3 regions of the Acidovorax sp. FHTAMBA genome follow, and region 2 is predicted to be linked to each of the others. Evidence: predicted binding sites of a transcription regulator. Region 2 holds the regulator's gene; each other region holds the start of a gene.
What was found. The regulator FNR, encoded in region 2, switches genes on or off when oxygen is low (the NO sensors DNR and NnrR bind a similar motif). The targets are predictions, from matches to a motif close to TTGATNNNNATCAA.
Positions count from the first base shown of each region.

Region 1: the regulator FNR is predicted to act here: its motif matches at 5,302-5,315, upstream of clpB (ATP-dependent chaperone ClpB).
Region 3: the regulator FNR is predicted to act here: its motif matches at 2,659-2,672, upstream of AAFF19_RS12140 (universal stress protein).

Region 1 is NZ_CP152407.1:1,619,827-1,629,573, forward strand. Features, by position in the region: gene thrC (threonine synthase) at 1-374, shown strand, start outside; gene mobB (molybdopterin-guanine dinucleotide biosynthesis protein B) at 494-1,060, shown strand; gene glp (gephyrin-like molybdotransferase Glp) at 1,057-2,313, shown strand; gene moaD (molybdopterin converting factor subunit 1) at 2,310-2,561, shown strand; gene dapA (4-hydroxy-tetrahydrodipicolinate synthase) at 2,548-3,435, opposite strand; gene AAFF19_RS07535 (hypothetical protein) at 3,701-4,078, opposite strand; gene AAFF19_RS07540 (hypothetical protein) at 4,086-4,340, opposite strand; gene AAFF19_RS07545 (hypothetical protein) at 4,428-4,658, shown strand; gene AAFF19_RS07550 (molybdenum cofactor biosynthesis protein MoaE) at 4,705-5,181, shown strand; gene clpB (ATP-dependent chaperone ClpB) at 5,390-7,996, shown strand; gene AAFF19_RS07560 (hypothetical protein) at 8,060-8,416, shown strand; gene AAFF19_RS07565 (coniferyl aldehyde dehydrogenase) at 8,498-9,747, shown strand, end outside.
Region 2 is NZ_CP152407.1:2,138,895-2,148,641, forward strand. Features, by position in the region: gene AAFF19_RS10055 (cation-translocating P-type ATPase) at 1-107, shown strand, start outside; gene ccoS (cbb3-type cytochrome oxidase assembly protein CcoS) at 107-244, shown strand; gene ccoN (cytochrome-c oxidase, cbb3-type subunit I) at 309-1,748, shown strand; gene ccoO (cytochrome-c oxidase, cbb3-type subunit II) at 1,769-2,401, shown strand; gene AAFF19_RS10075 (CcoQ/FixQ family Cbb3-type cytochrome c oxidase assembly chaperone) at 2,413-2,550, shown strand; gene ccoP (cytochrome-c oxidase, cbb3-type subunit III) at 2,575-3,492, shown strand; gene ccoG (cytochrome c oxidase accessory protein CcoG) at 3,572-5,017, shown strand; gene AAFF19_RS10090 (FixH family protein) at 5,079-5,360, shown strand; gene AAFF19_RS10095 (hypothetical protein) at 5,417-5,710, shown strand; gene fnr (fumarate/nitrate reduction transcriptional regulator Fnr) at 5,751-6,473, opposite strand; gene hemN (oxygen-independent coproporphyrinogen III oxidase) at 6,659-8,041, shown strand; gene AAFF19_RS10110 (sulfite exporter TauE/SafE family protein) at 8,048-8,794, shown strand; gene AAFF19_RS10115 (HD domain-containing phosphohydrolase) at 8,982-9,747, shown strand, end outside.
Region 3 is NZ_CP152407.1:2,564,592-2,574,338, reverse strand. Features, by position in the region: gene AAFF19_RS12150 (tripartite tricarboxylate transporter substrate binding protein) at 145-1,122, shown strand; gene msrA (peptide-methionine (S)-S-oxide reductase MsrA) at 1,216-2,013, shown strand; gene AAFF19_RS12140 (universal stress protein) at 2,141-2,578, opposite strand; gene AAFF19_RS12135 (2OG-Fe dioxygenase family protein) at 2,699-3,478, opposite strand; gene AAFF19_RS12130 (hypothetical protein) at 3,552-4,043, opposite strand; gene AAFF19_RS12125 (EAL domain-containing protein) at 4,286-7,228, opposite strand; gene AAFF19_RS12120 (PilZ domain-containing protein) at 7,363-7,737, shown strand; gene AAFF19_RS12115 (long-chain fatty acid--CoA ligase) at 7,749-9,434, opposite strand; gene AAFF19_RS12110 (hypothetical protein) at 9,654-9,747, shown strand, end outside.

The DNA of each region.
Region 1 (9,747 bases), 520 kb from region 2:
CCGAGCCGCTGTTTGCCGATGCCGCCACCAAATACGGTTTTGAAAGCGGCAAGAGCACCCACGCCGACCGGCTGGCCACCATCCGCGACACGTTCGAGCGCCACGGCGTCACCATCGATACCCACACTGCCGACGGCGTGAAGGTGGCGCGCGAGCACCACAGCGATGCCAAGGTGCCCATGATCGTGCTGGAGACCGCGCTGCCCATCAAGTTCGCCGAGACCATTGTCGAGGCCCTGGGTCATGCGCCCGAGCGGCCTTCCAGGTTTGCCGGCATTGAAGACCTGCCCAAACGCGTGCAGGTGATGCCGGCCGATGCAGCACTGGTCAAGGCCTACATCGAGCGCCACTGCGCCCCGGCTGTACTGGGCTAGTAGCGCCAGGGCCGCCCACCCACCGTGCGGGGCGGCCGGTTTGATATGAAATATGCCCCTGGCGCTTATCTGGTATGCGCTAGCAGCTATAAAAGCAATAGCTACCCAAGGAGCAATGGATGAAAGTTGTAGGTTTTGCCGGCTTTTCCGGCAGTGGCAAGACCACGCTGGTCGAGCAGCTGATCCCCGAGCTGCGGCTGCGCGGGCTGCGTGTGTCGGTGGTCAAGCATGCCCACCACAGCTTTGATGTGGACCACCCCGGCAAGGACACCTACCGCCACCGCGAGGCGGGCGCCTTCGAGGTGGTCGCCGCATCCGACAAGCGCCTGATGCTGGTGCGCGAGTTCGAGCAGCCCGCCACGCTCAGCGTGCACCACCTGCTGGCCGAGCTGTACCAGGGCGTGGACTGGGTGCTGGTGGAGGGGTTCAAGGAGAGCGACCTGCTGAAGGTCGAAGTCTGGCGCGCCCCGGAGCCCGGCCAGATGGCCAGGCCCCTGCGTTACCCTGACGACGATTTTGTGGTGGCCGTGGCCACCGATGCGCCCCAGCAGCTACCGCCCACGCAGTTGCCCATCCTCGATCTGAATGCACCCGCCCAGGTGGTGGACTGGCTGATCCAGTACGAGCACCGCTTTGAATACGACTGGGAGCTTCACGGAGGGCTGTTGCCGTGCGCCCCCCAATGAAGCCGCTCAAGCCGCTGGACGAGGCACTGGCCGACCTGTTGACCCGGGCCGTGCCCTTGGGCGATGCCGAGACCGTGACCAGCTTTGACGCCGATGGCCGCGTGCTGGCGCACGACTGCGTCTCGGCCCTGCAGGTGCCGCCCGAGGACAACAGCTCCATGGACGGCTACGCCGTGCGCTGCGCCGACGTGCCGTCCGCCGGCGTGGTGCTGCCGGTGTCGCAGCGCATTCCCGCCGGCAGTGCGGGCGATGCCCTGGCACCCGGCACGGCCGCGCGCATCTTCACCGGCGCGCCCGTGCCCGCAGGTGCCGATGCCATCCTGATGCAGGAAGACTGCGAGGCCTTGCCCGGCGCGGCCGACGGCCTGGGCCAGGTGCGCATCAACACCGTGCCCAAGTCGGGCCAGTGGATTCGCAGAGCAGGGGAGGACATCACCCGGGGGGCGGTGGTGCTTTCGGCTGGTACACGCCTCACACCGGCCGAGCTGGGCCTGGCCGCCAGCATTGGCCTGCACCAGTTGCAGGTGGCGCGCCGCCCGCGCGTGGCGCTGTTCTCCACGGGCGATGAACTCGTGATGCCCGGCGAGGTGCCGCCCGAGCAGATGCGGCCCGGTGCCATCTACAACAGCAACCGTTTCTTTCTGCGCGCCATGCTGCTGCGCCTGGGTTGCGAGGTGACCGACTTTGGCATCGTGCCCGACCGGCGCGAGGCCACCATCGACGCCCTGCGCACCGCCAGTGCTGCGCACGACCTCATCCTGACCAGTGGCGGCGTGAGCGTGGGCGAGGAAGACCACATCAAGCCCGCCGTGGAGGCGCTGGGTACGCTGGAGTTGTGGCAGCTGGCCATGAAGCCCGGCAAGCCCTTTGCGTACGGCCAGATCCCGCGCAGTGGAAACGATGACAGCGGTGCCGCGCACTTCATGGGCCTGCCCGGTAACCCGGTGTCGAGCTTTCTGACCTTTGCGCTGCTGGTGCGCCCGTTTGTGTTGCGCCTGCAGGGCGTGAAGGACGTTGCTCCTCAATCCATAGCTGCCCGCGCTGATTTCGCCTGGCCAAAAGCCGATAAACGCCGCGAATTTCTGCGCGTGCGCCACAACGCTGCGGGCGGGCTGGACCTGTTCCACAACCAGAGCTCGGGCGTGCTCACCTCGGCCGCCTGGGGCGATGGTGTGGTGGACAACCCGGCCGGCCAGACCATTGCGGCCGACGACACGGTGCGCTTCATCGCTTTTGCGGAGCTGCTGTCATGAAGATATCCGTCCGTTATTTCGCCTCCATCCGCGAGGCCATCGGCACCGGGCACGAGGCAGTGGACACGGCCGCGGCCACGCTGGGCGAGCTGCGCGATGAACTCATCGCCCGCGGTGGTGCGCACGCCAGCAGCCTTGCACGCGGCCGTGCCGTGCGCATGGCGCTCAACCAGACCCTGAGCGATGAATCCGCCGCCCTGGCCGATGGGGCCGAAGTGGCGTTTTTCCCGCCGGTCACAGGCGGCTGACCTCCGCTGCGGCTTGTACGCGCTGCGCCAGTGCGGGTGACGCTGGCAACATCGGCGCGCGCAGCTCGTTGCGCATCCAGCCGGCCCGCGCCAGCACGGCCTTGAGCGGGGCGGGGTTGGGTTCCGCAAAACAGGTTTCTATCCAGGGCTGCAAGGTCTGCCATAGGTGGCGGGCCTCAGGCAAATCGCCCACGCGCAGCTGTTCCACCAGCTCCACGAAACGCTGCGTCTGCCAGTGCGCGCTGGCGGCAATGGCGCCGTGCCCGCCCAGGGCCAGGGTGGTGAACATCTGCGCGTCTTCGCCCGCCAGCACGGCCAGGCGCCCGTCCGCGATCAGCGCCTGGGTCTTGGCGGTGTTGCCGCCACAGTCCTTGATGGCACGGATGTGCGGGTGCCCGGCCAGGGCCAGCAGGGTCTCGGTGGCCAGCGCGGCGCCCGTGCGGTAGGGGATGTCATAGACCACCAGGGGCGCGGCGCTGGCATCGGCCAGGGTGCGGAACCACAGCAACAGGCCCTCTTGCGAGGGGCGGATGTAGTGCGGCGCGGGCACCAGCAGCCCGGCCAGTGGGTATTGCGCCAGAGCGTTCACCCATTCCACCGTCTGGCCCATGTGGTAGCCCGACAGGCCCATCACCACAGGCAGACCCTGCGCGGCGCCGAGCACGGTTTCCAGCACGGCCAGCTGCTCGGTCTTGTCGAGCGCGGCGGCCTCACCCGTGGAGCCACAGGCCACAAAGCCCGCGACGCCTTGCCGAGTCAGCGTGGTGGTTAACGCCGCGAGGGCAGGGTGGTCCACGGCGTCGTCCTTGAACGGCGTGACCAGGGGAATCCAGAGGCCCTGGAACGGGGTGGTGAGAGCGGGTGTTGAAGGCATGCGAGACGTCCTTGAGGTTCGACCGATGGAAGAACCGTCACAGGTGCGCGCACAGATTGCCGGGTGTCAAAAAGGGGGAGTTTTTGCCAAGGGGTTCCGTCGCTCATCCGGGACGGAACCACACAGCTCCGGTCAGATGAGCTGGGGTTTTTTGGCTTTGACCACGCACTGCAATGCCACCGCCGGTGCGGCGGGCATGGCGAAAAGGGTGTGCGTGGGCATGGGGCGCAGTATAGCCAGGCCCTGGCTGGCGCGGCAAACGCGCTCAGCGCCCCGACGCTCCAAGTCCGACAGGCTCCTGGCGGGGTACCTCGTCCACCGGCACAGGTTGCGGGGCCATCAGCAAAGGGCATTGCCACGCCAGCAGCTCGGCCAGCCGGGTGACGACCCACGTTGCTTCGGCCACCGACACGCCCGATTCGGCCGTGCACAGCCCGGCATGGATGCGCTGCAGGATCTCGGTTTCAGACGGCGCCTGCACGTGGTAGAGCGTCTGCGCATGCTCCACCAGGTGGCCTGCCAGGTCTTCGCACAGCTCGTAGCGGGTGCGCACGGTGTCGGCCTTGTCCGTCAGGCGCCCCCGTGTGTCGGTGTACACGGCCATGAAGGAGGGGGGCACGTGGATCTGGTTGTCGTCGTCCATGGGGGGCTCAGTCGGGGGTGAACAGCCGCTCGAACCGGGCCTGGTCGGAGGCCAGCTCAAACGTCACCACCTGCCCCATCTTCATGTCCGACAGGCGGCAGGCGCCAAATAGCGTTGTTTTGCCTGCGAGTTCCATCACCTCCAGGTCAATGATCGCGTAGGGGTGGGGCACAAACACCTGGTGCTCGAAGACGTCGCGCACGGTGTTGCGCGGGGACGGGTAGAGCTTGTAGAGATCGGTCTGAATCGTTTGTGTGGCCATGGATTGAAAGGGCTTGGAAGATCGCGCACCGGATCGCATGCGGGTACAGTGCTGGCGAATCGTACAGACAAACGTTTTTATCCCTCTATGGCACGCAACAAAAGTGAATGGCCCGCCAAGGTACTGGCCCTGGTCAAGGGCGGCAATGTGAATGCTGCCATTGCGCAGATCAAGGTGGCTCCCACCGTGGGTGACGTCACGCGCCTGCAGGCACTGCTGGCGCAATTGCCCCCTTCGCCCGCACTGGCGCAGCTGAACAAGGTGGTGGAAGAAGAGCGCGCCCTGCTGGCGGCGCCGCGGCTGCACCGGTCGCCCTGACCAACTGCCTGTCTGAACACCACATGCCCCGCTGAGAAAACTTGCCATGACCTTGCCCCGCGTTTCCATCCAGACCGAGGACTTTGACCTCTCCACCGAAGTCGCTGCGCTGCGCCGTGAAAACAAAGGTATTGGCGCCGTGTGCAGCTTCATCGGCACGGTGCGTGACCGCAACGAGGGCGACCAGGTGTCCTCGATGGAGCTGGAGCACTACCCCGGCATGACCGAAAAATCCATCGAAGCCATGGTGGACGAGGCCTTCCGCCGTTTTGACATCTTCGGCGCGCGGGTGATTCACCGCGTGGGCCTGCTGCAGCCCCTGGACCAGATCGTGCTGGTGGCCGTCACCAGCGCCCACCGGGGCCAGAGCTTTCAGGCCTGTGAATTTTTGATGGACTACCTCAAGACCCAGGCGCCGTTCTGGAAGAAGGAAGAAACCCCCCAGGGCGCGCGCTGGGTGGATGCCCGCGTGAGCGACGACGCGGCGTTGGCGCGATGGGGCATCACCGCGACCAATGCCTGATGCCGCACCCCCTGGTGTGGGGTGTAAATATCGGTCAAATTGGCCTCTATCGCTTGCTGGTAAAGCGCGAGTAGCTACTAAATTAGTAGTATTCGGGTAAGGCGACGCCGGGAGCGTTTGCTGACGCAGGTCAATCGGTGCGCAGGCGCAGTGTCTTGAAATCAGCCACCCCCCGCCTCAAGTGCTCTGCAATTCGGAGGACATCCACATGCGTCTCGACAAATTCACCACCAAGTTCCAGGAAGCCCTGAGCGATGCACAAAGCATTGCGCTGGGCAATGACCACGCCTACATCGAGCCCGTGCACATGCTCGTGGCCATGCTCAAGCAGGACGACGGACCCAAGGCGCTGCTGCAGCGTGCGGGCGCCAATGTGCCCGGCCTGCTGGCAGCCGCCGAGGCGGCCGTCGAGCGCCTGCCCCAGGTGCAGGGCAACGACCAGGTGCAGGGCGGCCCCGAGCTGGGCCGTGTGCTGCAGGCTACCGAGAAGGAAGCCATCAAGCGCGGCGACCAGTTCATCGCCAGCGAGCTGTTCTTGCTGGCCGTGATCGACAGCAAGGGCGAGGCCGCCAAGATCGCCAAGGACAATGGCCTCACACGCAAGAGCCTGGAGGCCGCCATTGAAGCCGTGCGCGGCGGCCAGAAGATGGACAGCGCAGAGGCCGAAGGCCAGCGCGGTGCCCTGGCCAAATACTGCCTGGACCTGACCGAGCGCGCCCGGCTGGGCAAGCTCGACCCGGTGATCGGCCGCGACGATGAAATCCGCCGCGCCATCCAGGTGCTGCAGCGCCGCACCAAGAACAACCCCGTGCTGATTGGCGAGCCCGGCGTGGGCAAGACCGCCATCGTCGAAGGCCTGGCCCAGCGCATCGTGGCGGGCGAGGTGCCCGAATCGCTCAAGAACAAGCGCGTCCTCTCACTGGACATGGCGGCCTTGCTAGCCGGTGCCAAGTACCGCGGCGAATTTGAAGAGCGCCTGAAAAGCGTGCTGAACGAGCTGGCCAAGGACGAAGGCCAGACCATCGTCTTCATCGACGAGTTGCACACCATGGTGGGCGCGGGCAAGGGCGAGGGCGCGATGGACGCGGGCAACATGCTCAAGCCCGCGCTGGCGCGTGGCGAGCTGCACTGCGTGGGTGCCACCACGCTCGACGAATACCGCAAGTACATCGAAAAAGACGCTGCGCTGGAGCGGCGTTTCCAGAAAATCCTGGTGGGTGAGCCCAGCGTGGAGGCCACCATCGCCATCCTGCGCGGCCTGCAGGAGAAGTACGAAGTGCACCATGGCGTGGACATCACCGACCCGGCCATCGTGGCTGCGGCCGAGCTGAGCCACCGCTACATCACTGACCGCTTTCTGCCCGACAAGGCGATTGACCTCATCGACGAGGCGGCGTCCAAGATCAAGATCGAGATGGACTCCAAGCCCGAGGTGATGGACCGCCTGGACCGCCGCCTGATCCAGCTGCAGATCGAGCGCGAAGCCGTGCGCCGCGAGAAGGACGAGTCCTCACAAAAGCGCTTTGCGCTCATTGAGGAAGAGATCACCAAGCTGCAAAAGGAAATCGCCGACTACGACGAGATCTGGCAGTCCGAAAAAGCCCAGGCGCAGGGCAGCGCCCATGTGCGCGAGGCCATTGACAAGCTCAAGTTCCAGATCGAAGAGTTCACCCGCAAGGGCGAATTCAACAAGGTGGCCGAGCTGCAATACGGCAAGCTGCCGGACCTGGAAAAGCAGCTGAAAGAAGCGCAGGCGCAAGAGGCCGGCAAGGACGGCGCCCCCGCCGCGCGCCGACTGCTGCGTACGCAAGTGGGTGCCGAAGAAATCGCTGAGGTGGTGAGCCGCGCCACGGGCATCCCCGTCGCTAAGATGATGCAGGGCGAAAAAGACAAGCTCCTGCAGATGGAGGCCAAGCTGCACGAGCGCGTGGTGGGCCAGCAAGAGGCGATTGCCGCCGTGGCCAACGCCATCCGCCGCTCGCGCTCGGGCCTGAGTGACCCGAACCGGCCCACGGGCTCGTTCCTGTTCCTCGGCCCCACGGGCGTGGGCAAGACCGAGCTGTGCAAGGCGCTGGCGGGCTTTCTGTTCGACAGCGAAGACCACCTGATCCGCATCGACATGAGCGAGTTCATGGAAAAGCATAGCGTTGCGCGCTTGATTGGCGCGCCTCCGGGCTATGTAGGCTATGAAGAAGGCGGCTACCTCACCGAAGCCGTGCGCCGCAAGCCCTACAGCGTGCTGCTGCTCGACGAGGTGGAAAAGGCCCACCCCGACGTGTTCAATGTACTGCTGCAGGTGCTGGACGATGGCCGTCTGACGGACGGACAGGGCCGCACCGTGGACTTCAAGAACACGGTGATCGTGATGACGAGCAACATTGGCTCGCACCTGATCCAGGCCATGGTGGGGCAGGACTCTGACGACATCAAGGAAGCGGTGTGGGGCGAGCTCAAGAACCACTTCCGGCCCGAGTTTTTGAACCGCATTGACGAAACCGTGGTGTTCCACGCGCTGGATGCGCAGCACATCGCCTCGATCGCCAGGATCCAGCTGCAGCTGCTGCAAACCCGGCTGGCGAAGATGGATTTGGAATTGCAGGTGTCCGATGCTGCCTTGGCAGAATTGGCCAAGGTGGGGTTCGACCCGGTGTTTGGTGCGCGGCCGCTCAAGCGGGCGATCCAGCAGCGCATCGAGAACCCGCTGTCCAAGCTGCTGCTTGAGGGCCAGTTCCCGCCCAAGAGCGTGATCGCTGTGAGCGTGAACCCGGTGCTGGAGCCGGGGGTGTTCCAGTTCAGCGCCGCGCCGCAGGGTTGACCGGGGCCGGGGAAAAGGGTCGAGCCCCTTTTCCCTTGCCCGAATGTGAAGGAGAGGTGTCGTTTGAATGAATTTGTTGCGGGCGTCCTGCGCCTGTTGCTGCGGGTCGTAGTCATTGCCATGGGGCTGGTGTTGTTTGCCAGCCTGCTGGTGGCTGTGATGGTGCTGGCGCTGGTGTGGTCGCTGCGGGCGGCCTGGGCGCGCATCACGGGCCGGCCCGTCACCCCGTGGGTGATGCGCATGGACCCGCGCACGGGCTTTCACACCGTGTTCCGCTCCACCGAACGCTGGACAACTGCCCGCCCGCGCTCGGCTGACGCAGCGCATGACGCCACCGACGAGGCTGCAGCGTCGCGCCGGGGTGGCGTGCTGCCGGGCGCCGCCGAGGTGACTGACGTCGAGGCGCGTGAAGTGCGTTGAGCGCCGACCTCCCCTCACAAACCCCTTCGCTGCACGTTCTGCCCGCGACACGATGCCCGGGGTGTCTTCTATGATCCGGGCATGACACCAGCCGATATCCACGCCCACTTCGATCTCCAGCGCCAGGCCAGCCGCGCCCATGTGGATGTGCCACTGCTCGTGCGCCGCGAGCGTCTCCTGCGCATCTCCAAAATGCTGGACGAGCACGGCGCCGTGCTGGCGGCCGCGGTGCAGGCAGACTTCGGCATGCGGTCGCCGCGCCTCACGGAAGTGGCTGATTTTTTCGTTCTGCGCACGCTGCTCTCGCACACGCTGAGCCATCTGGCGAAGTGGATGAAACCCCGCAAGGTGCGAACGCCCCTTTACCTGCAACCCGCGCATGCGTTCATCCAGCGCCAGCCGCTGGGCGTGGTGGGGGTGATTTCACCGTGGAACTACCCGGTGCAGCTGGCCCTGGCGCCCGCCATCACCGCGCTGGCAGCCGGCAACCGCGTGATGCTCAAGCCCAGCGAGTTGACACCCCACACCTCGGCCCAGCTGGCGTTGCTGGTGGCGCAGTTTTTCTCACCCGACGAGTTCTGCGTGGTGCAGGGCGATGCCAACCTGGCAGCCCTGTTTGCCTCGCTGCCGTTCGATCACCTGGTGTTTACCGGCTCCACCGCCGTGGGCCGCAAGGTGGCGCAGGCGGCAGCGCAGAACCTCACGCCCACCACGCTGGAACTGGGCGGCAAATCCCCCTGCATCATCGACGGCCACTGCGACATGCAGGACGCCGCCCTCAAGATTGCGCACGGCAAGCTGATCAACGCGGGGCAAACCTGCATTGCCCCCGACTACGTGCTGCTGCCGCGTGGCCGCGAGGGCGAGTTTGCGCAGGCCTACCGGGCTGCGGTGTCGCGCCTGTTCCCTACCATCGAGGGCAATGCCGACTACGCCTCCATCATCACGCCGCGCCACCACGCACGGCTGCGCACCATGCTGCAGCAGGCGCAGACGCAGGGCGCGGAGGTGCAGACCATCGACCCGGCTGCAGGCAAGCCCGCAGCCAGCACGGTGGGCACGCTGGGCGACGGCGCCAGCCGCCAGATGCTGCCCACGCTCGTGTTCGGCGCCACGTCGCAAATGCAGCTGATGCAGGAAGAGATCTTTGGTCCCATCCTGCCGGTGATCTCGTACGAGCGGCTGGACGACGCGGTTGCCCACATCAACGCCGAGCCCCGTCCCCTGGCGCTGTACTGGTTCGGCCAGAGCGAGTCGGTGCGCGACGACGTGCTTCGCCGCACCGTGAGCGGGGGTGTCACCGTGAACGACACCCTCATGCACATCGCCCA
Region 2 (9,747 bases):
GCTTGGCGCGGGATCTTCCTGCACTGCCGTCGTCGGGATTGGCACAACAGCGCCCGCAAGGTACCGCACCCATAGATATCACCAAGCCACGGCTGGAGGCCGCCTGATGGACATTCTTTATCTGCTGATTCCGCTGTCGGTCGTTCTGGTGCTGATGATTCTGGCGGGGCTGTGGTGGGCCGTGTACCACGGGCAGTTCGAAAGCGTCGAGCAGGAGGGGGAGCGGATTCTCCGAGACGGTTGACTTGTGTCAATGCCCAAAAAAGCTGAATACAACAAACTCTTATCGCTATACAAAGAGGTGCCCGATGGATCTTCCAAAAACAAATACTGCGCACTACAACGATACGGTGGTGCGACAGTTCTCGATCATGGCCGTGGTGTGGGGGGTGGTTGGCATGCTGGTGGGCGTCATCATCGCCGCCCAGCTTGCCTGGCCTGAACTCAATTTCGGCATTCCCTGGCTCAGCTACGGGCGCTTGCGCCCCTTGCACACCAACGCGGTGATTTTCGCGTTTGGCGGATGCGCGCTGTTTGCCACCAGCTATTACGTGGTGCAACGTACCTGTCAGGTCCGGCTTTTCGCCGGGCCTCTGGCGGCCTTCACCTTCTGGGGCTGGCAGCTCGTCATCGTGGCGGCAGCCATCAGTCTGCCGCTGGGCTACACCTCCGGCAAGGAATACGCCGAACTGGAGTGGCCCATCGACATCCTGATCACACTGGTGTGGGTGTCTTACGCGATCGTGTTTTTCGGCACCATCGGTGTGCGCAAGGTCAAGCACATCTACGTGGCCAACTGGTTCTTTGGTGCGTTCATTCTCGCCGTGGCGCTGCTCCACGTGGTGAACAGTGCGGCCATTCCCGCAGGCTTCATGAAGAGCTACTCGGCCTATGCCGGGGTGCAGGATGCCATGGTGCAGTGGTGGTACGGCCACAACGCCGTGGGTTTCTTCCTGACCGCTGGTTTCCTCGGGATGATGTATTACTTCATCCCCAAGCAGGCGGGCCGTCCGGTGTACAGCTATCGCCTGTCCATCGTTCACTTCTGGGCGCTGATCTTCACCTACATGTGGGCAGGTCCCCACCACCTGCACTACACCGCACTGCCAGACTGGACGCAGTCGGTGGGCATGGTGTTCTCGCTGATCCTGCTGGCACCCAGCTGGGGCGGGATGATCAACGGTGTGATGACGCTGTCGGGTGCCTGGCACAAGCTGCGTGACGACCCCATCCTGCGCTTCCTGATCGTGTCGCTGTCGTTCTACGGCATGTCCACGTTCGAAGGTCCGATGATGTCCATCAAGACAGTCAACGCGCTCTCGCACTACACCGACTGGACCGTGGGCCACGTGCACTCGGGTGCCCTGGGCTGGGTGGGCCTGATCTCCATGGGTTCGCTGTACTACCTGGTTCCCCGCCTTTTCGGCAAGGACAAGATGCACTCCATCAAGGCCATTGAACTGCACTTCTGGATGGCCACCATCGGCATCGTGCTGTACATCGCCGCCATGTGGATCGCCGGTGTGATGCAAGGTCTCATGTGGCGCGCCATCAACCCCGACGGTACGCTGACCTACACCTTTGTCGAAAGCGTGAAAGCCACGTATCCCTTCTACGTGATCCGTGTGGCTGGCGGCCTGCTGTACCTGGGCGGCATGATCATCATGGCCTGGAACGTATGGGTGACAGCGATATCGGGCCGTTCGGTCAAGGTGGCCATTCCGGCTGTGAACGCTGCCCACGCCTGAACGCGAAGGAGAGATAACTTATGTCCGATAACAAAACGTCTGCTTCGACCGGCTTCACCCACGAAAAGGTGGAAACCAACAACTTCCTGATGATCGTGCTGATCCTGGTGGTGATTGCCATTGGTGGCCTGGTCGAAATCGTGCCCCTGTTCTTCCAGAAGTCCACGACCGAAGCCGTCAAGGGAGTGGAGCCCTACAGCTCGATGCAGCTGGTGGGCCGCGACATCTACATCCGCGAGGGTTGCTACAACTGCCACTCGCAGATGATCCGCCCCTTCCGCGCCGAGACGCTGCGCTATGGCCACTACTCGGTGGCGGGCGAGTTCGTGTATGACCACCCCTTTCAGTGGGGCAGCAAGCGCACGGGCCCCGATCTTCACCGCGTGGGGGGCAAGTACAGCGACGAGTGGCATCGCATCCACCTGAACAATCCGCGTGACGTGGTGCCAGAGTCCAACATGCCCGCCTACCCCTGGCTGGAGAAGAGTGCCGTGGACCCGGCCAGCGTTGCTCCGCGCATGAAAGCGCTGCGCACGATTGGTGTGCCTTACACCGACGAGCAAATCGCCGCATCGGCTGCCGATGTCAAGGGCAAAACCGAGATGGATGCCCTGATCGCGTACCTGCAGGTCATGGGCCGCGCGCTCAAGTAAAGGAGATAGCGATGGACATCACCACCATGCGCATCGTCGCCACGCTGGCATCGCTGGCCTGCTTCATCGGCATCTGGGTCTGGGCCTACCGTGGTCGCAACAAGGCCCGGTTTGACGAGGCCGCACGGGTGCCCTTTGAGCAAGATTGACCTTCATCAGAACGAGAACACCCCATGAGTGACTTCACCAGCAATTTCTGGTCGGTCTTTGTGACCACGCTGACCCTGGTCGGCATCATTGCCTGCGGCATCCTGCTCTGGATGGCCGGGCGTAAAAAGGTCGCTGCTACCTCTGACAACACCACAGGGCATGTCTGGGACGAGGACCTGGTCGAGATGAACAACCCCCTGCCGCGCTGGTGGGTGTGGCTGTTCGTGATCACCATCGTTTTCGGCCTGGCTTACCTTGCGGCCTATCCCGGTCTGGGCAGCTTTTCGGGCAAGCTCAACTGGACCCAGAAGGGCGAGTACGAGGCCGAGATGGCCAAGGCCAAGTCTGAGCTGGAGCCTCTGTACGCTCGATTTGCTTCGATGAAGCCTGAAGACATTGCCAAGGACCCACAAGCCCAGGCCATTGGTGAGCGACTGTTCATGAACAACTGCGCACAGTGCCATGGCTCCGACGCGCGTGGCAGCAAAGGCTTTCCCAACCTGGCCGATGGCGACTGGCTGCATGGGGGTGCACCGGAGAAGATCCGCGAGACGATCGAAAAGGGTCGTGTGGGGAACATGCCGCCCATGGCTGCAGCGGTGGGCTCGTCGGAAGACGTGCGCAATCTCTCGCACTATGTCCTGAGCCTGTCCGGCAGCCCGCACGACTCGCTGCGCGCCTCTCTGGGCAAAACCAAGTTCACGGCGTGCGCTGCGTGCCATGGCATGGATGGCAAGGGCAATCAGGCCTTGGGAGCGCCCAACCTGACTGACGACATCTGGTTGCACGGCTGGGGCGAGGCCGCCATCACGGCCATCGTCAACAATGGCAAGGTCAACGAAATGCCCCCGCAGGCCGACAAGCTGACAGAAGCACAAATCGGCGTGCTGTCTGCCTACGTCTGGGGCCTGTCCAACGGCAACCAGGCGGCCGCGCGGTAAGTCCATCGCCGCCATTTTCAGTCATTGCTGCCAAACGCCCCGGGGTTGACGACCCCGGGGCACACGGATCGACACCACCATGAAGCCACCCAGCGAGCCTGCTCGCAAGGTCATCCCGATCAACCCGGTTGCCTCCGATGCCTCATCGCAGGTGGAGATCGTGTCGCTGTACGAAGCGCAGAAGAAGATCTATCCACGCTCGATCAGCGGTCTGTTTGCGCGCTGGCGCTGGGGCATGGTGTTCCTCACGCAGCTGATCTTTTACGGTCTGCCGTGGCTGGAATGGGGTCAGCGCCAGATGGTCCTGTTTGACCTGGGCGCGCGGCGGTTTTACATCTTCGGGCTGGTTCTGTACCCGCAAGACTTCATCTACCTCACGGGACTGCTGATCATCTCGGCGCTGTCGCTGTTCCTTTTTACGGCAGTGGCGGGGCGCTTGTGGTGCGGGTTTGCATGTCCGCAGACGGTCTACACCGAAATGTTCATGTGGATCGAGCACAAGATTGAGGGTGACCGCAGCGCGCGTCTGCGCCTGGACAACGGCCCCTGGACCTTTGAAAAAATCCGCAAGAAGTTTTTCAAGCAGGTGGTTTGGGTCTCGGTGGCGTTGTGGACCGGGTTCACGTTTGTGGGCTACTTTGTGCCGATTCGCGAGCTTGGCGCAGAGTTGCTGGCGTTCCAGGGCAGCTGGCAGATCTTCTGGGTGCTGTTCTACGGCTTTGCCACCTATGGCAACGCAGGGTACATGCGTGAGCAGGTGTGCAAATACATGTGCCCGTATGCCCGTTTCCAGAGCGCGATGTTCGACAAGGACACCCTGATCGTGAGTTACGACGTCGAACGCGGTGAGCCACGCGGCCCCCGCAACAAGACGATCGACTACAAGGCCAAGGGCCTGGGTGACTGCATCGACTGCACCCTGTGTGTGCAGGTTTGCCCCGTGGGCATCGATATCCGCAAAGGTCTGCAGTATGAGTGCATCGGCTGCGGCCTGTGTGTGGATGCATGCAACACGGTGATGGACAAAATGCACTACCCGAGAGGGTTGATTCGCTTTTCCACACAGAATGGCGTCGCACAGCGCTGGAGCCAGTCCCAGATTTTGCGCCGCGTCCTGCGTCCGCGCGTTCTGATCTACAGCACCGTGCTCGTCGCGCTGTGCGTGGGCATGATGGCCAGCCTGGTCACGCGCACGCCACTGAAGGTGGATGTGGTTAGAGACCGTGCCGCCCTGTCGCGCATTGTGGCCGGGGGCAAGCTGGAGAACATCTACCGCCTGCAGATCATGAACGCTACAGAAGGCCCGCAGCGCTACCGCATTGACGCACGCGGCCTTGAGGGGTTGGTGGTCGCTTCGGATGCAGAGGTGGAGATTGGAGCTGCTGAATCCAGGTGGGTCGCTGTCAGGCTGCAGATTCCCTACGGGTCAGCGCCAGCGGGTTCCCATGCGGTTCAGTTCGACGTTCAGGCCTTGGGTACTGCGAGCCATGTGACCGAGAAATCGGTGTTTCTGGTCCCGCGCTAGGATGATTGTTTTGTGATGGCACTGTGTGCTCTCAGCCGACTATTTTTCAGGAGTTAACACCATGCCAACCAGTTCTGCACTCAGTGCTGAGCCTTCCGTCCCAGAACCGTGGTGGAAGTTCGGCCATGTCTGGCTGATCATTGCTGGGCCGCTCATCGTGATCGTCGCGGGATTTGTGACGTTGTGGCTGGCGATTTCACGGCCTGATCCCGTGGTGGCCGAGGACTACTATCGCCAGGGCATTGAAATCAACAAGAACCTTGCGGAACCCGAGAAGAGCCTCGCACCCGCGATGAAGGGCCGCAACCATGCGGCTACGCCAGCGCAAGACCAGCCGCGCTGATACACAACGGGCCCCTGCGGCTCATGGCTTGCAAGGGCTTACCCGGAGACAAAACAATGTGGACCCAACGGTTGATGTGGATTGCGTGGCCAGCGTTTCTGATGGCTGGTGTGCTGGAGATGCTGGTCTTTGCCATGGTGGATCCGCAAGATCTGCATTGGTTTGGGCAACCGCTCGCGCTGTCACGGCAGGGGGTCTACACGCTGGCCTTTTTTGCGTTCTGGGCGATCACGATGGCGTCCAGTGCGCTGACCACACTGCTGGCCATGTCACCCTTCGAGCTCAACCGTTGCCCTGTGCCGGAGGGGGAGCGCCCCGATGATTGCCGCAAGACGACTTCCTGCTCCTGAAGGGCTTGCAGGTTGCGGATGGCAGCGCAGTGTTGGCGGGTCAATGGCAGGCGGGCTGGTTGTTCACGATGCGCTTGAGTGCATCGGTTTCGAGAATGCGGACATGGCGCTGTTTGACCTCCACAATGCCTTCTTCCACGAACTTTGAAAAAGTCCGGCTCACCGTCTCGAGCTTCAGGCCGAGATAGCTGCCGATTTCCTCCCGGGTCATGCGCAGCACGAGTTCGGACTGCGAAAAACCTCGCGCATGCAAACGCTGAACCAGGTTCAGCAGAAAAGCTGCGAGGCGTTCTTCAGCACGCATGCTGCCCAGCAACAGCATCACGCCGTGCTCGCGAACGATTTCGCGGCTCATGATCTTGTGCACATGGTGCTGCAGCGCATTGACTTCACGCGACAGTTCTTCGATGCGGTCAAACGGCATGACACAGACTTCTGCGTCTTCCAAAGCCACCGCGTCACACGTATGGTGGTCATTCACGATGCCATCGAGGCCGATGATTTCGCCAGCCATCTGAAAACCCGTCACTTGGTCGCGGCCGTCTTCCGTAGCGACGCAGGTCTTGAAGAAACCGGTGCGGATCGCATACAAGGAGGTAAAAGACTCGCCGTTGCGAAAAAGCGTGCCTCCGCGCTTGATCTTCCTACGCACCGCAACAATTTCATCAATACGCTGAAGTTGCTCGTCGTTCAGGCCAACTGGCATGCACAACTCACGCAGATTGCAGTTGGAGCAGGCGACTTTGATGGTGAGCGGATTCATAAGCACAGGAACAGGTTGGATGTGAGCAAAGGCTCAATATGCCACCGCAGCGGCACTGTGGCGTACGGTTGGGCGACTGACTTACATCAAATTGTCGTCGAAGGGGTCAGTTCTTCGCTTGACGCAGGTCAAGGACAATGGCCTCAGCGTAAGGCACAGTTGCAGTGTACGCAAGGAAATCTCCCATGACCGTTGTCACACCCGACCTGTTGCGCCGCTTTGATGTGCCGGGTCCTCGTTATACCTCTTACCCCACTGCCGACCGATTTGTCGAGGCCTTCGGGAAGGATGACTATGCGCTTGCACTGGAGCAACGGCGCCTGGGCTCGATGGCGAAGGCCTTGCCGCTGTCACTGTATGTGCACATCCCGTTTTGCGAGTCACTATGTTACTACTGCGCCTGCAACAAGATCATTACCAAACACCATGACCGCGCGGAGGTCTATCTCCGCTACCTCAGTCGCGAGATCGACCTGCACACTGCCCACTGCGGGCTGGGCCAGGTCGTGAGCCAGTTGCACCTGGGGGGGGGCACGCCCACTTTCCTGACGGATGATGGGCTGCGTGAGTTGATGGCGATGCTCAAGCGAAGCTTCACGCTCGCGCCAGGCGGAGAGTATTCGATCGAGGTGGATCCGCGCACGGTCAATGCGGACCGCCTTGCGGTGCTGGCGGAGCTGGGTTTTAACCGCTTGAGTTTTGGTGTGCAGGACTTCGATCCGGAGGTTCAGAAAGCAGTCCATCGCATTCAGCCCGCAGAGCAGGTGTTCTCGCTGGTGGAGTCTGCGCGGTCACTGGGTTTTGAATCCATCAATGTGGATCTGATCTACGGACTTCCCCGCCAGACCCCAGAGTCCTTTGATCGTACCCTGGCCCAGGTCGCCCAACTACGGCCGGACCGCATCGCACTGTATGCGTATGCACATCTGCCCGAACGTTTCAAGCCACAGCGTCGCATCGCGTCGGTCGAGCTGCCCACTGCGGCGGGGAAAGTCTCGATGCTTTCCCGTTCCCTGGACGCCTTCATGGGCGCGGGCTATGTGTATGTGGGCATGGACCATTTTGCGTTGCCTGAAGACGCGCTGGCAGTGGCAAAACGGCAGGGGCGGCTGCATCGCAACTTCCAGGGTTACAGCACCCAGCCGGACTGCGACCTGATTGGCCTGGGCGTTTCAGCGATTGGCCGTGTGGGGGCGACCTACAGCCAGAACGCGAAAACCTTGGAGGAATATTACGACCTGCTCGACCAGGGGCGGTTGCCTGTGGTGCGCGGGTTGGCGCTGACACGGGACGATCTTGTTCGCCGTGCCGTCATCATGGCGTTGATGTGCCAGGGTGAGCTGTTGTTCGAACCGATGGAACAGGCCTGGTTGATTGACTTTAGGCAATATTTTTCGAGCGAACTGGTGCAATTGGAAGCCATGGCAGAGCAAGGACTTGTCGTCCTGCGGCCTGACGGGATTGAAGTCACGGCGATGGGGTGGTTCTTTGTGCGTGGAATTGCGATGGTCTTCGACCGCTATCTCCAGGCAGATCGCAATCGGGCACGGTTTTCCCGCATTATCTGAACGATCATGATGATCGCGGTGGCATCGACTGCCTTCTTGATGGGGCTTGTCGGAGGCACTCATTGCCTGGCGATGTGCTCAGCGCCCTGTGGTGCGCTGGTGGGGCAGGGGCGGGAGCAAAAAGCTTCTGCCACTGACCGGATGGCACCATCGCCCGGGACTCACACCGTGCAGTGGATGCCGCGGGGTGGCATTTTTCGGCGCGCGGCGGCTTTCCATGTCGGACGCCTGCTCGGTTACTCGCTGGCGGGTTGCCTGGCAGCATGGGCAATGGACAGTCTGGCGTGGCTTACCCAGCACACGACCGCCTTGCGTCCCGCTTGGACGCTCATGCATGTCGCCGTGATGGCCTGGGGTGTGATGATGATGGTGCAGGCACGCCAGCCGCAATGGCTGGAGAACGCGGCCCGAGCCGTATGGGCGCGCGCCCGTCCCATGGTCAGTGCCCCTTCCGGGGTTTTCTTTGCGGGTGGGCTGTGGGCGCTCATGCCCTGCGGCTTGCTCTATTCGGCATTGCTGGTGGCCGCCCTGAGCGGAGGTCCTCTCGAAGGCGCAGTGACCATGGCACTGTTTGGGCTGGGCAGCGGGGTGTGGCTTGCGGGAGGGCCATGGGTCTGGACCCAACTGAAAACAAGGCTGAACACAGCCCGCGCGGACTGGGGAACGCGGGTGGCGGGAGGCCTGCTTTTCGGAATCGCCTGCTGGGCACTCTGGATGGATCTGGTCTATAAGCCTTCGCTGTGGTGCCGGTAGGCGGCTGCTTCAGGCGTCCAGGGACCATCCTGATTGCGCTCGTCCCTGCGGCGGGCCTTGCTTTGTGTGGCGACTGTTGCCGTTAAGCTGCGGCAACCGATACCCCTCGCTGATGCCTCGGTGGAACTGGCGATAATTTGTGTAACCATTGGTGGCATCGACGTCACGATGTTGCACACGCCCGAAAGTGAATTCTTCCATCCTCATTGACATCAGCCAACTGCGCGTCGGCATGTACATCCAGCTTGACGTGGGCTGGTTGCACCATCCTTTCCCGGTGAGCAGTTTTCGGGTTGCCTCGGCGGAGCAGATCGCTGCGTTGAGGGAGCTGGGGCTGACGGAAGTGCGTTACCTCCCGAAGAAGAGTGATCCGGAACTGAGGGATCTGGTGCCGGCGGCCTGGGATGTGCCGGAAATGAACGATACGGTATCGGGCAGACAGGTGGATGCAGCCGGGGCGCCAGTCCTGGTGGACGCTGAGGCCCAACGACGGCGTGAACTGCTCGACGCCCAGAACCGCGCCCTGGCAGCGTGCGACAAGCGGTTTGGTGAGGCCTCAAGGCAGTACCAGGCGCTCGAACGGGTCGTGACCGCCCAGCCCGAGGAAGCCCGTGCAAAGGGTGATGCGCTGGTGTCCGGCTGTGTTGCAGAACTTCTTGAAAATGGTGACTCGGTCATCCGGCTTCTGTCGGAGGGCGTGGGCGAGCGCAATGCGCTCCATCCCATCAATGTGATGGTGATTTCACTGCTCCTGGGGCGGGCTCTCGGCATGAAGAGTGCCGAACTGTTCGACCTTGGCATCGCGGCGCTGATCCATGATCTGGGAAAGATCAAGCTGCCTCCCAATCTCCGGCAGCCCACCGCTTCCATGATTCCGCAAGAGCGTTTGCGCTACGAAAGCCATGTCGCAGAATCAGTGACCTTTGCCAAGCGCATGGGGCTGAGCGAGCCCG
Region 3 (9,747 bases), 430 kb from region 2:
AGGCGATGCTGCCCTCCTGCATTGGCAAGGCCGGCCTTGCGCAGGATCAGCGATCATCCACAGGAGCTGGCACTAAGACCCGCAGAGCCGAACGCGCAGCGCGTTTGCCCCCCTCTCATTGAACCGACGGAGACACCCCCCGCCATGATCCGCACCCTGCTTTCTTTCACCGCCCTCGCTTTTGCCCTGGGCACCACGGCAAACGCCCAGGCCCCGGCTGCGGCCTATCCCACCAAGCCCATCCGCCTGATCGTGCCCTTCCCGCCCGGCGGCGGCACCGACATCCTGTCGCGCCTGGTGGCCACCAAGCTCACCGAAGGCCCCAAATGGACCGTGGTGGCGGACAACAAGGCGGGCGCGGGCGGCACCATCGGCATTGGCGAGGCTGTGAAGGCTGCGCCCACGGGCTATGACCTGGTGATGGGCCAAAAGGACAACCTCGTGATCGGCCCCTGGCTCTACAAGAACCTGCCGTGGGACCCGACCAAGGACCTCACGGCCGTGGCCCACGTGGCCTGGACGCCCGTGGTCATCGCCACCAGCGTCAACTCCAAGTACAAGACCCTGGCCGATGTGGTGGCCGCCGCCAAGGCAGCGCCGGGCACCATCACCTACGGCTCGCCCGGCAACGGCACGTCCATCCACCTGGCCGGCCATTTGTTCGAGCAGGCGGCGGGCATCAAGCTCAGCCATATCCCCTACAAGGGCTCCAACCCCGCGCTGATGGATGCGCTGGCGGGCAACGTGGACCTGCTGGTCTCGTCCCTGCCCTCGGCCATGGGCCAGATCAAGGCCGGCAAGCTGCGCCCGCTGGCGGTCACGTCGGCCAAGCGCAGCTCTTCGGTGCCGGATGTGCCCACCGTGGCGGAATCGGGTTTCAAGGACTTTGACGTGAGCACCTGGTACGGCGTGCTGGCCCCTGCCGGAACCCCCGCAGCGGTGGTGACCACGCTCAATGCAGAAATCAACAAGCTGCTGTCCACCCCCGAGATGAAGGCCGCCATCCAGGCGCAAGGCGCCGAGCCCGAAGCCATGACGCCTGCCCAGTTCAGCGCCCTGCTCAACAAGGAGTACGGGCAGTGGAAAGGCATTGTGGAAGCGTCTGGCGCCAAGATCGAGTAAGGTGACCTGACGCGCGGCCGGCGCCCCTGGCCGACCACAGCCGCCCATGGCCCCAGGCACCTGCGTGCAGGCCGTGGCCCAGGAGCCTTTACCGTGCCGCAACCTCCCCACAAGCCCGCGCAACGCCACGGGGCATCTGGCCCGCCGGACTCTGCGGCAACCACCGCACCCCAGCCCCCATCCAACATCGGCTCCAAGCTGCTGGTGCTGGTGGGCGTGCTGATGCTCGCGGCCTTGCTGTATGCGGGCGCCACGTCCGGCGCCCGACCCTCGGTGGCGCTGCCGCCTCCAGAGACTGATGTGAAGGCGCCCAGCCCGTCGGCCACCGCCACTGCCGTATTTGCAGGCGGCTGCTTCTGGGGCGTGCAGGCTGTGTTCCAGCACACACAGGGGGTACTGAATGCCGTGTCGGGGTATGCAGGCGGCAGCAAAGAGACGGCCAGCTACCCGATGGTCAGTTCCGGTAAAACAGGTCACGCCGAGGCCGTTGCGATTACCTACGACCCGCAGGTGGTGAGCTATGGGCAGCTTCTGCAGATCTTCTTTTCGGTGGCGCACGACCCGACCGAAATCGACCGCCAGGGGCCCGACTACGGGCCGCAATACCGGTCTGCCATTTTTTACTCCACGCCCGATGAGCACGGGGTTGCCCAGCAGTACATCGCGCAGCTCGACGCCACCCAGCTGCTGGCGCGCAAGATCGCGACCACGCTGGCCCCGCTGGACGCCTTCTACCCGGCAGAAGACGAACACCAGGACTACGCGACGCGCAACCCGCACTCCATCTACATCGCCACGTACGACCGCCCCAAGATCGCGCAGCTTGAGGCTTTGCTGCCCGAGCGTTTTCGCGATACGCCGGTGCTGGTGGCCGGGCAAGCGCCACGCTGAACCCCAAACAAAACGGCTCCATCCAGGAGCCGTTTTGCAGAATGCGCGTATTGCGCGTATTGCGCGTATTGCGGGTATTGCGCTTAGTGCGCGTATTGCGCTTAGTGCGCGCTACCGAGTGCCGCGCCTAGTCGCGCACCACCAGCACGGGGATATGGACCACGCCCAGCACGCGCTGGGTGACGCTGCCGAGCACCAGCTTTTCCAGCCCACGGCGCCCGTGCGAACCCATCACGATCAGGTCGGCGCCCGTGCTCTCCAGGGCGCGCAGGATTCCGTCGTGCACTGCATGTCCCTCGCCCACCACGGTGGTCACCGGCACACCGGCATCGGCCATGGCTTTGCGGGTGGCTTCCAGGGCCGTGTTGGCCTCGGCGGTGGCGGCATTGATGTACTGGGCCTGGCCGTAGGCAAAGTCAGCCCCGACGCCGGTGAAAGGATAGGGATCTACCACGTAGACCGCCGTCACGGCGCTGCCAAAGGTTTTGGCCAGCCCGGCGGCCTTGGACACGGCCAGCATCGACGTATCAGAGCCGTCGACCGGAACCAGAATGTGTTTGAACATGGTGCTTCTCCTTGGGTTGAATGTTGTGGCGGGCTTGTGGCCCACACGAACCAGTGTGAACGCCCACCTTACCGCGCATCTTGATTCGCATCAAATTCAATGCAGTTCCAAAGGGATTGTTCAGGCCGCCAGTGCAGGCGGCTCCACCGCGTCCGCCCCCTGAAAGCTGCCCCTGCGGCACGTGATGACCAGGGTGTCGCGGTGGCCCGCTGCCGCCATCGGCTGGATGGGCGTGGTCTCGTGGATCATGCGGGCGTCGTCGAGCAGCAGCAGGGACCATGGCTCGGTGAGCGTGAAGCGCTGGCCAGCCGGGCCGGCGGCTTCGAACACACGGGTCTCGCCGCCCTTCACGCCCTCGCGGCCGACCAGAAACACGGCCACCAGGTCAACCCCGTCGCGGTGTGCCCCCTCGGGGGTGGGCCGTCCGATGCCATCCGTGGTGTCGATGCGAAACTGGTGCGCCTCCACAAACCAGGGCACCGGGGCCCGTGGGCCCGCAAACACCGCGTCAGACACGCCTGCCAGCGCTGTAAGCAGCTGGCGCCACACGGGCTGCGCCACGGTGGCCGCCTCCATGGGCGCAAACCAGCGCTCCATGCCGCCGTGCAAGGCGTTGTATTCCACCGGCTGCCAGTGCGCACGGTGGGGCACCTGCTGCATGTGGCCGCTCTGCACCACAAAGCAGGCGTGGCGCCGCCGCCGGTAGCGGCCGCCATCCTTGAGAAAGTCATCGGGGGGCAAGCCTGCCCAGTCGGCATTCAGCGCCATCAACGCGGCAAGGTCGCAGCCCACCCAGCGTGCCACATCGGAAGGCGCCAGCACGGCATACCCGTGCTGGCGCAGCTGGTGGACGACTTCGGTGGGAGCAGTGAACGGGGGAGCGAAAGTGACGTGGGCCATGGGGCAAAGCTTAACCGCTGGTACTGCGGTCTCGCTGCCAACAGCCGTTGATCACATCACGGCGACGCGCCCTTCAGTCGCGGTGCTTGCGCCCTTTGTCCTTGTCTTTGTCCTTGCCATGGCCGCGCCCACGGTCGGCTTTGCCCCCGTGCCGGTGATCGTCGTCCCAATGGCGATCCTGGCGGTCATAGCGACCGTGGCTGTACGGTGGCGGGCCCCGGCGTGGAGGCGGCTCCTGCACAAAGTACACAGGCTGACTGCACGCGTTGTAGCGGGCACAGTGCTTGCCCCAGTTCTTGGCGTGGCCGGGCGGTACATACAGATAGATTGGCGAGCGCGGTACCACCACGGCCGGGCGGTGGATGATGACCGGCTCGGCGTAGATCAGCGGAGGCGGTGGCGCGTTGCCGATGTTGATGCGGCCGTACACGCCAGGTGCCAGCTCGCCTCCCACGGTGGCGTTGACATAGGCCTGTGCGTGGGCGGCGCCTGCGGCTGCGAGCAGCAGGCCTGCAGCCGCGCCCGAAAGAAGCAGGCGAAGGGTTTGAAGGGCATTGTTTTTCATGGGGAACTCCTTGTTTTTGCCACGCCTGGATGGCACGGCAGGTGCACGTGGTCATCGTCAGCATGTCGGCCTGCATTTGTAACAAAGCCATCGCCAAGATATACCCCCCCGCAGGTTAAAAATGTAAGCAAATGGCGACAACATCGGTGCCCGCGGAATTCACATCCAAGTCGTTTCTAAGCCAAATCGGCCTCCAGCGCTTATGCAGCATGCGCCTGCAGCTATCATTTTTATGAGGCGTGTCAGGCATTGACCCCCATCGCTGCCGCATGCAGGTCGGCTGCGGGGCCGGGGCGTCCGAACAGATAGCCTTGCCAGGTACGGCAACCCAGGCTGGAGAGCATGTCCCGCTGCTCGGCGGTTTCCACGCCTTCGGCAATCACCCCGAGGTCCAGGCTCTGCGCCAGTGTGACGATGGTGCGGGCTATGGTCGCGTCGTTGGTGTCCGTGAGCAGGTCGCGCACAAAGCCCTGGTCGATCTTGAGCTGGTCGAGCGGCAGACGCTTGAGGTAGCTCAGGCTGGAATAGCCGGTGCCAAAGTCGTCCAGCGCAAAGCCGATGCCCACCGCCCGCAGGGTGGCCATGCGCTGGATGGTGTCCTCCACATCGTCCAGCAGCAGCGTTTCGGTCAGCTCCAGCTTCAGGCGGTGGGGGTTGGCGCCGGTCTCGTCGAGCACGCCCAGCACCTCGTCCACAAACTGGCTGTGCCTGAACTGCCGTGCGCTCACATTGACGGCCAGCGTCCAGCGCGCAGTCACGGGGTTCCGGGCCCACTCCACCAGTTGCAGGCAGGCGGTGCGCAGGATCCATGCGCCCAGCGGCACGATGAGACCCGAAGCCTCGGCCACCGGAATGAACTCGGCCGGGGACACCAGCCCACGCTGCGGGTGCTGCCAGCGCACCAGCGCCTCGGCCCCCACAATGCCGTCGTGCTCGCGGATCTGGGCCTGGTAATGCAGCAGAAACTGGCCGTCCCGCAGCGCTTCGCGCAAACCGGCTTCGAGCAAGGTGCGCGCCGTCACGTTGGCCTGCGTGCGCGGGTCGAAGAACCGCAAGGTGTTTCGCCCTGCCCCCTTGGCCTGGTACATCGCCATGTCGCCGTGCTTGAGCAGTTCGTCCACCGAGCCCCGCGCATCGGCATACAGCGCAATGCCGATGCTGCAGGAGCTGTGGTGTTCATGGCCGTCCAGCCGGTAGGGCTGGCTGAGCGCCTGCAGCACCGTGCGCCCCACGGTCTCGGCCTGGGCAGCGGCCTCCTGCACGTTGGCGGCGAGCCCCTCCAGCACCACCACGAACTCGTCGCCCCCCAGGCGCGCCACCGTGTCCCCCACCCGCACGCAGCCTGCCAGGCGGGCGCCCACCTGGCGCAGCAGCTGGTCGCCCAGTTCATGGCCCTGGGTGTCGTTCAGGTCCTTGAAGTTGTCCAGGTCCACAAACAGCAGCGCGCCCCCTGCACCCGAGCGGGCTGTGGCGGCCAGGCTGTGCTGCAGCCGGTCGGTCATGAGCCGGCGATTGGGCAGGCCCGTGAGCGGGTCGTAGAACGCCAGCAGGCGGATCTCTTCCTCGGCCGCCTTGCGGCTGGAGATGTCGATCTGCGTGCCCACGTAATGGGTGATCTCGCCTTCGGGCGAGCGCACCGCCGTGATGGTGATCCACGCCGGGTATTCCGCGCCGTCCTTGCGCCGGTTCCACACCTCGCCCTGCCACATGCCGGTGGTGTGCAGCGAGTTCTCAAGGCTGGAATAAAAAGCCGCGTCATGTCGGCCCGACTGCAGCAGGCGCGGCGTCTGGCCCACCAGTTCCTCCACGGTGTAGCCCGTAAGCCGTGCATACGACTGGTTGGCCCGCAGGATGCGCTTGTCCGGCGACGTCACGATCATGCCCTCGAACGACTCGAACACCGTGGCAGCAATCTGCAGCGACTCCTCGGCCTTGCGGCGCTCGGTGATGTCGGTCGAAATACCGCACAGCGCAACCACGCTGCCTTTCGCATCGCGCAGCGGAATCTTCACCGAAAGAAACGCCCGCTGCGGGGCGCCTGTCGCCGGGGTATTGAGCTCCTCCACCTCCAGGCTCTCACCGTCCTCCAGCACGCGCCGGTCATTGGCGCGCAGCGATTGCGCAGTGGCAGCGTCAAAAAAAGCCCCATCGTCCTTGCCCACAACCTCCTGCGAGGGCAGGCCAAAGTACTGGAGCGTATGGTGATTGGCGTACTGGTAATGGTAGTCCTTGCCCTTGATGTAAATGAACGCACCCACGCTGTCCAGAATGGTCGCAAGCTTCTGCTCGCTGTCCTTGAGGTGGCGCGTGCGTTCCTGCACCTTGCGGCGCAGCACGACCACCGACAGCGCCGCCAGCAGGCTGAAGGCCAGCAGCCCACCCAGCCCCCACCAGATCCAGGGCGCAATCCGCACCGGCTCATCAGCCGCACTCCAGCGGCGCAAAACCTTCGCGTACGCCGGGTCGGCACCGCTGCGCCAGTCCTTGACCGACCGGTCTATCGCCGCCAGCACATCGGCATTGCGCCCTGCGCCCGTGGCAAAGAACAAGGCTGCAGGCTGGAACACGATGCCCGAGTCCACCATGCCGTAGCGCTGCGAATACAGGTTGCCGAACCGATGGTTGGCGATCACCGCATCGGCCTCGCCCTGCTGCACCATGGCAAACGCGCCCGTGAAGCTGGAGGCATCCACCAGCGTGACCTGGATGCCGAAGCTGTCCATCATGTTGCTGAAAGCGGCACGCTGCACCGAACCCTCCAGCACCGCCACGCGCTTGCCCTGCAGGTCAAGCATCGAATAGATGGGGCTTCCCGGCGCACGGTAGATCTGTGACCAGCTGTGCAGCACCGGCAGGCTGTGAAAGTCAAACAGGATGTCGCGCTGGTCTGACCGGGCCACATCGGGCATGAGATCAAGCCGCCCCTCGCGCAGGGCGTCCAGGCAATCTTGCCAGTTGCACGGCACATATCTGAGCGACCATTGCTCCCGCGCGGCCACCATCTCCAGCAGGTCCACAAAGATGCCTGCAGCCTTGCCATCGGCGCCAAAAAAAACCTTGGGCTCGTTGGCATATACGCCCACGCGCAGCTCGCGCGGCGCCGCCGATGCGATGGCGCCAGCGCCCAGCACGGCCAGCAACACCAGCCACCGCAGGCCCGAGCCCCATCGACAACGCCAGTACATGCCAGGATTCAAATCAGGCTCCACAGAGGATGGACACCCCATGGTAACGAATGCTTGCAAATACCGCCAATGGGAATCTGCGTACGGCCTTGGAGTAGCATGTAACCACACCAAGCCCCGCCCAGGAGACAGCGATGCCCCATGAACGCCGTCACTTCGTTCGCGTCAGTTTCGATGCACCCGCCCTGCTTACCACGTCCAGCAATGCCTTCAGCGTGCATGTGCAGGACCTGTCCCTCAAGGGCGCACTGATCGTTGCGCCCGCGCAAGCGGGTCTGGAGCCGGGCATGCTCTGCCAGATCACCATTCCGCTGGCAGAAACCGGCAATCACATCGCCATGTCCGCCGAAGTGGCGCACGTGGAAGGCCTGCACACCGGCCTGCTGTGCCGGGGCATCGACCTGGACAGCGTCACCCACCTGCGCCGCCTCATCGAGCTGCAACTGGGAGACCCGGCCCTGCTGGAACGGGACCTGGTCGAGCTGACGGGTGCCAGCCCCACCCACTGAGAACCGGCGGGCTACTGCGCTTCCTGCTCCTGCAAGGCCCGCCACATGACCTTGCCGCTCCCGCTCTTGGGCAGTGCGCTGACAAACTGAACGATGCGCGGCACCTTGTACACGGCCATGTTCTCGCGGCACCAGTCGATGATCTGCTGCTCGGTGGTGTCCTGGTGCGTGGCGCGCAACACCACCACCGCTTTCACGGTCTCGCCCCGGTAGCTGTCCTTGGTGGCAATGATGCAGGCCTCCTGGATGGCGGGGTGGCGGAACATCAGAGCCTCCACCTCGGCCGGCCACACCTTGAAGCCACTCGCATTGATCATGCGCTTGAGCCGGTCGGTCAGGAAGAAGTAGCCGTCTTCGTCCATGCGCCCCAGGTCGCCCGAGCGGAAGAACCGCTTGCCCTCAAAGTCAATGAACGCAGCCTCCGTGGCGTCCGGGCGCTTCCAGTAGCCTTCAAACACCTCGGGGCCGTGGATGATTATCTCGCCCTGCTCGCCCACGGGCACCTCCTGCAGGGTGTCCGGGTCGATCACCCGCGCATCGGTGCTCATGAAAGGAATGCCCAGGCACTGCTGCTTGGGGTGGTCTGGCGGGTTGGAGTGCGACGGCGCTGCGGTTTCCGTCAGCCCATAGCCTTCTGCGTAGCGCAGGCCGTACTGCTCCAGCAGTCGCTGGGCCACCGCCTGCGGCATGGCGGCACCGCCACCGCCAATGTAGACCAGGCTCGACAGGTCGTAGCTCGCAAAGTTCGGGCTGCCCAGCAGGTCGATGACCATGGTGGGGATGTTGGTCCAGTTGGTCACCTGGTAGCGCGAGATCAGGCGCCCTGCCAGGTCGCGGTCCCACCGGGGCATGATCACCAGGGTGGCCGCGCTGTAGATGGACGCATGCATCACGCTCACCATGCCGGTAATGTGGAACATGGGCACCACCGCCAGCGTCACGTTGTCCACCGAGCCGTTGCCCCACAGGCTGCTCGCCACCGCGTTGTGCATGATGCTTTTGTGCAGGTGCATGCAGCCCTTGGGCAGGCCGGTGGTACCACTGGTGTAAGGCAGCAGCGCCAGGTCGCTGGGCCCCACCACCAGCTCGGGCGGCGCCTCCGCGCAGTCCACGACATCTGTCCAGGTGTGGACCTGGCCGCCGTCGAGCCCCGGCAGCGGGTGCCGCGTACCCAGCCACTCCGACCAGGCTTCGGGCGGCGCGTCGATACCGGACACACCCGCATCAAACGCATCGGTGAACTGCGTGACCACCAGGTGCGCCAGCCGCTCGGCACCGGGCAGCGCGTTGCTGGCCTTGGCCAGCTCGGGCGCGAGATCACCCGTGGTGAAAGCCACCTTGGTATCGGGGTCGGTGATGTAGTGCTTGAGCTCCTCGGCCCGGTTCATGGGGTTGACGGGCACCACCACCGCGTTGGCCCGCAGGATGGCGAAATGGGCCATCACAAGCTGCGGGCAGTTCTGCATGCACAGCACCACCCGGTCGCCGCGCTGCACGCCCAGTTGTGCCAGCCGTGCGGCCAGGCGCTCGGCCCCCTGCATCAATTGCAGGTAGCTCAGCGTGCGGCCAAAAAAGACCAGCGCCGCCTTGTCCGGATAGCGGCGCGCGCTGATGGCCAGGTTGTCCCACAGCGAGGTGGATGGCAGCGTGATGGCCTTGGGCAGACGGCGGGGCCAGAATTTGTGATGAGGACGCATGGAGCAGGAATTCCTTTGAAGAACGCAGCCTAGTTCGCATGGTGCCCCGGAAGCATTGGGGATGCCACTGATGGTGCGTCGCGCATGTGACGCTGGCGGACAACGCGGTGGATGCCGCTGCACCCGGCGTACCCACCCTGCGCAGCAGTTGGCGCAGCACGGCGTCAGATAACATCTTTTCAAACCACCTGCCCCGTTCCACGCACCACCGGCCACGACATGCTCACCTTCACCTACTACGCACTCATGCTTCTGGTTGGTTACGTCTGGTACCAATACGGGCAAAAGCTGATCCACCAGGGCCCTCGGGGCG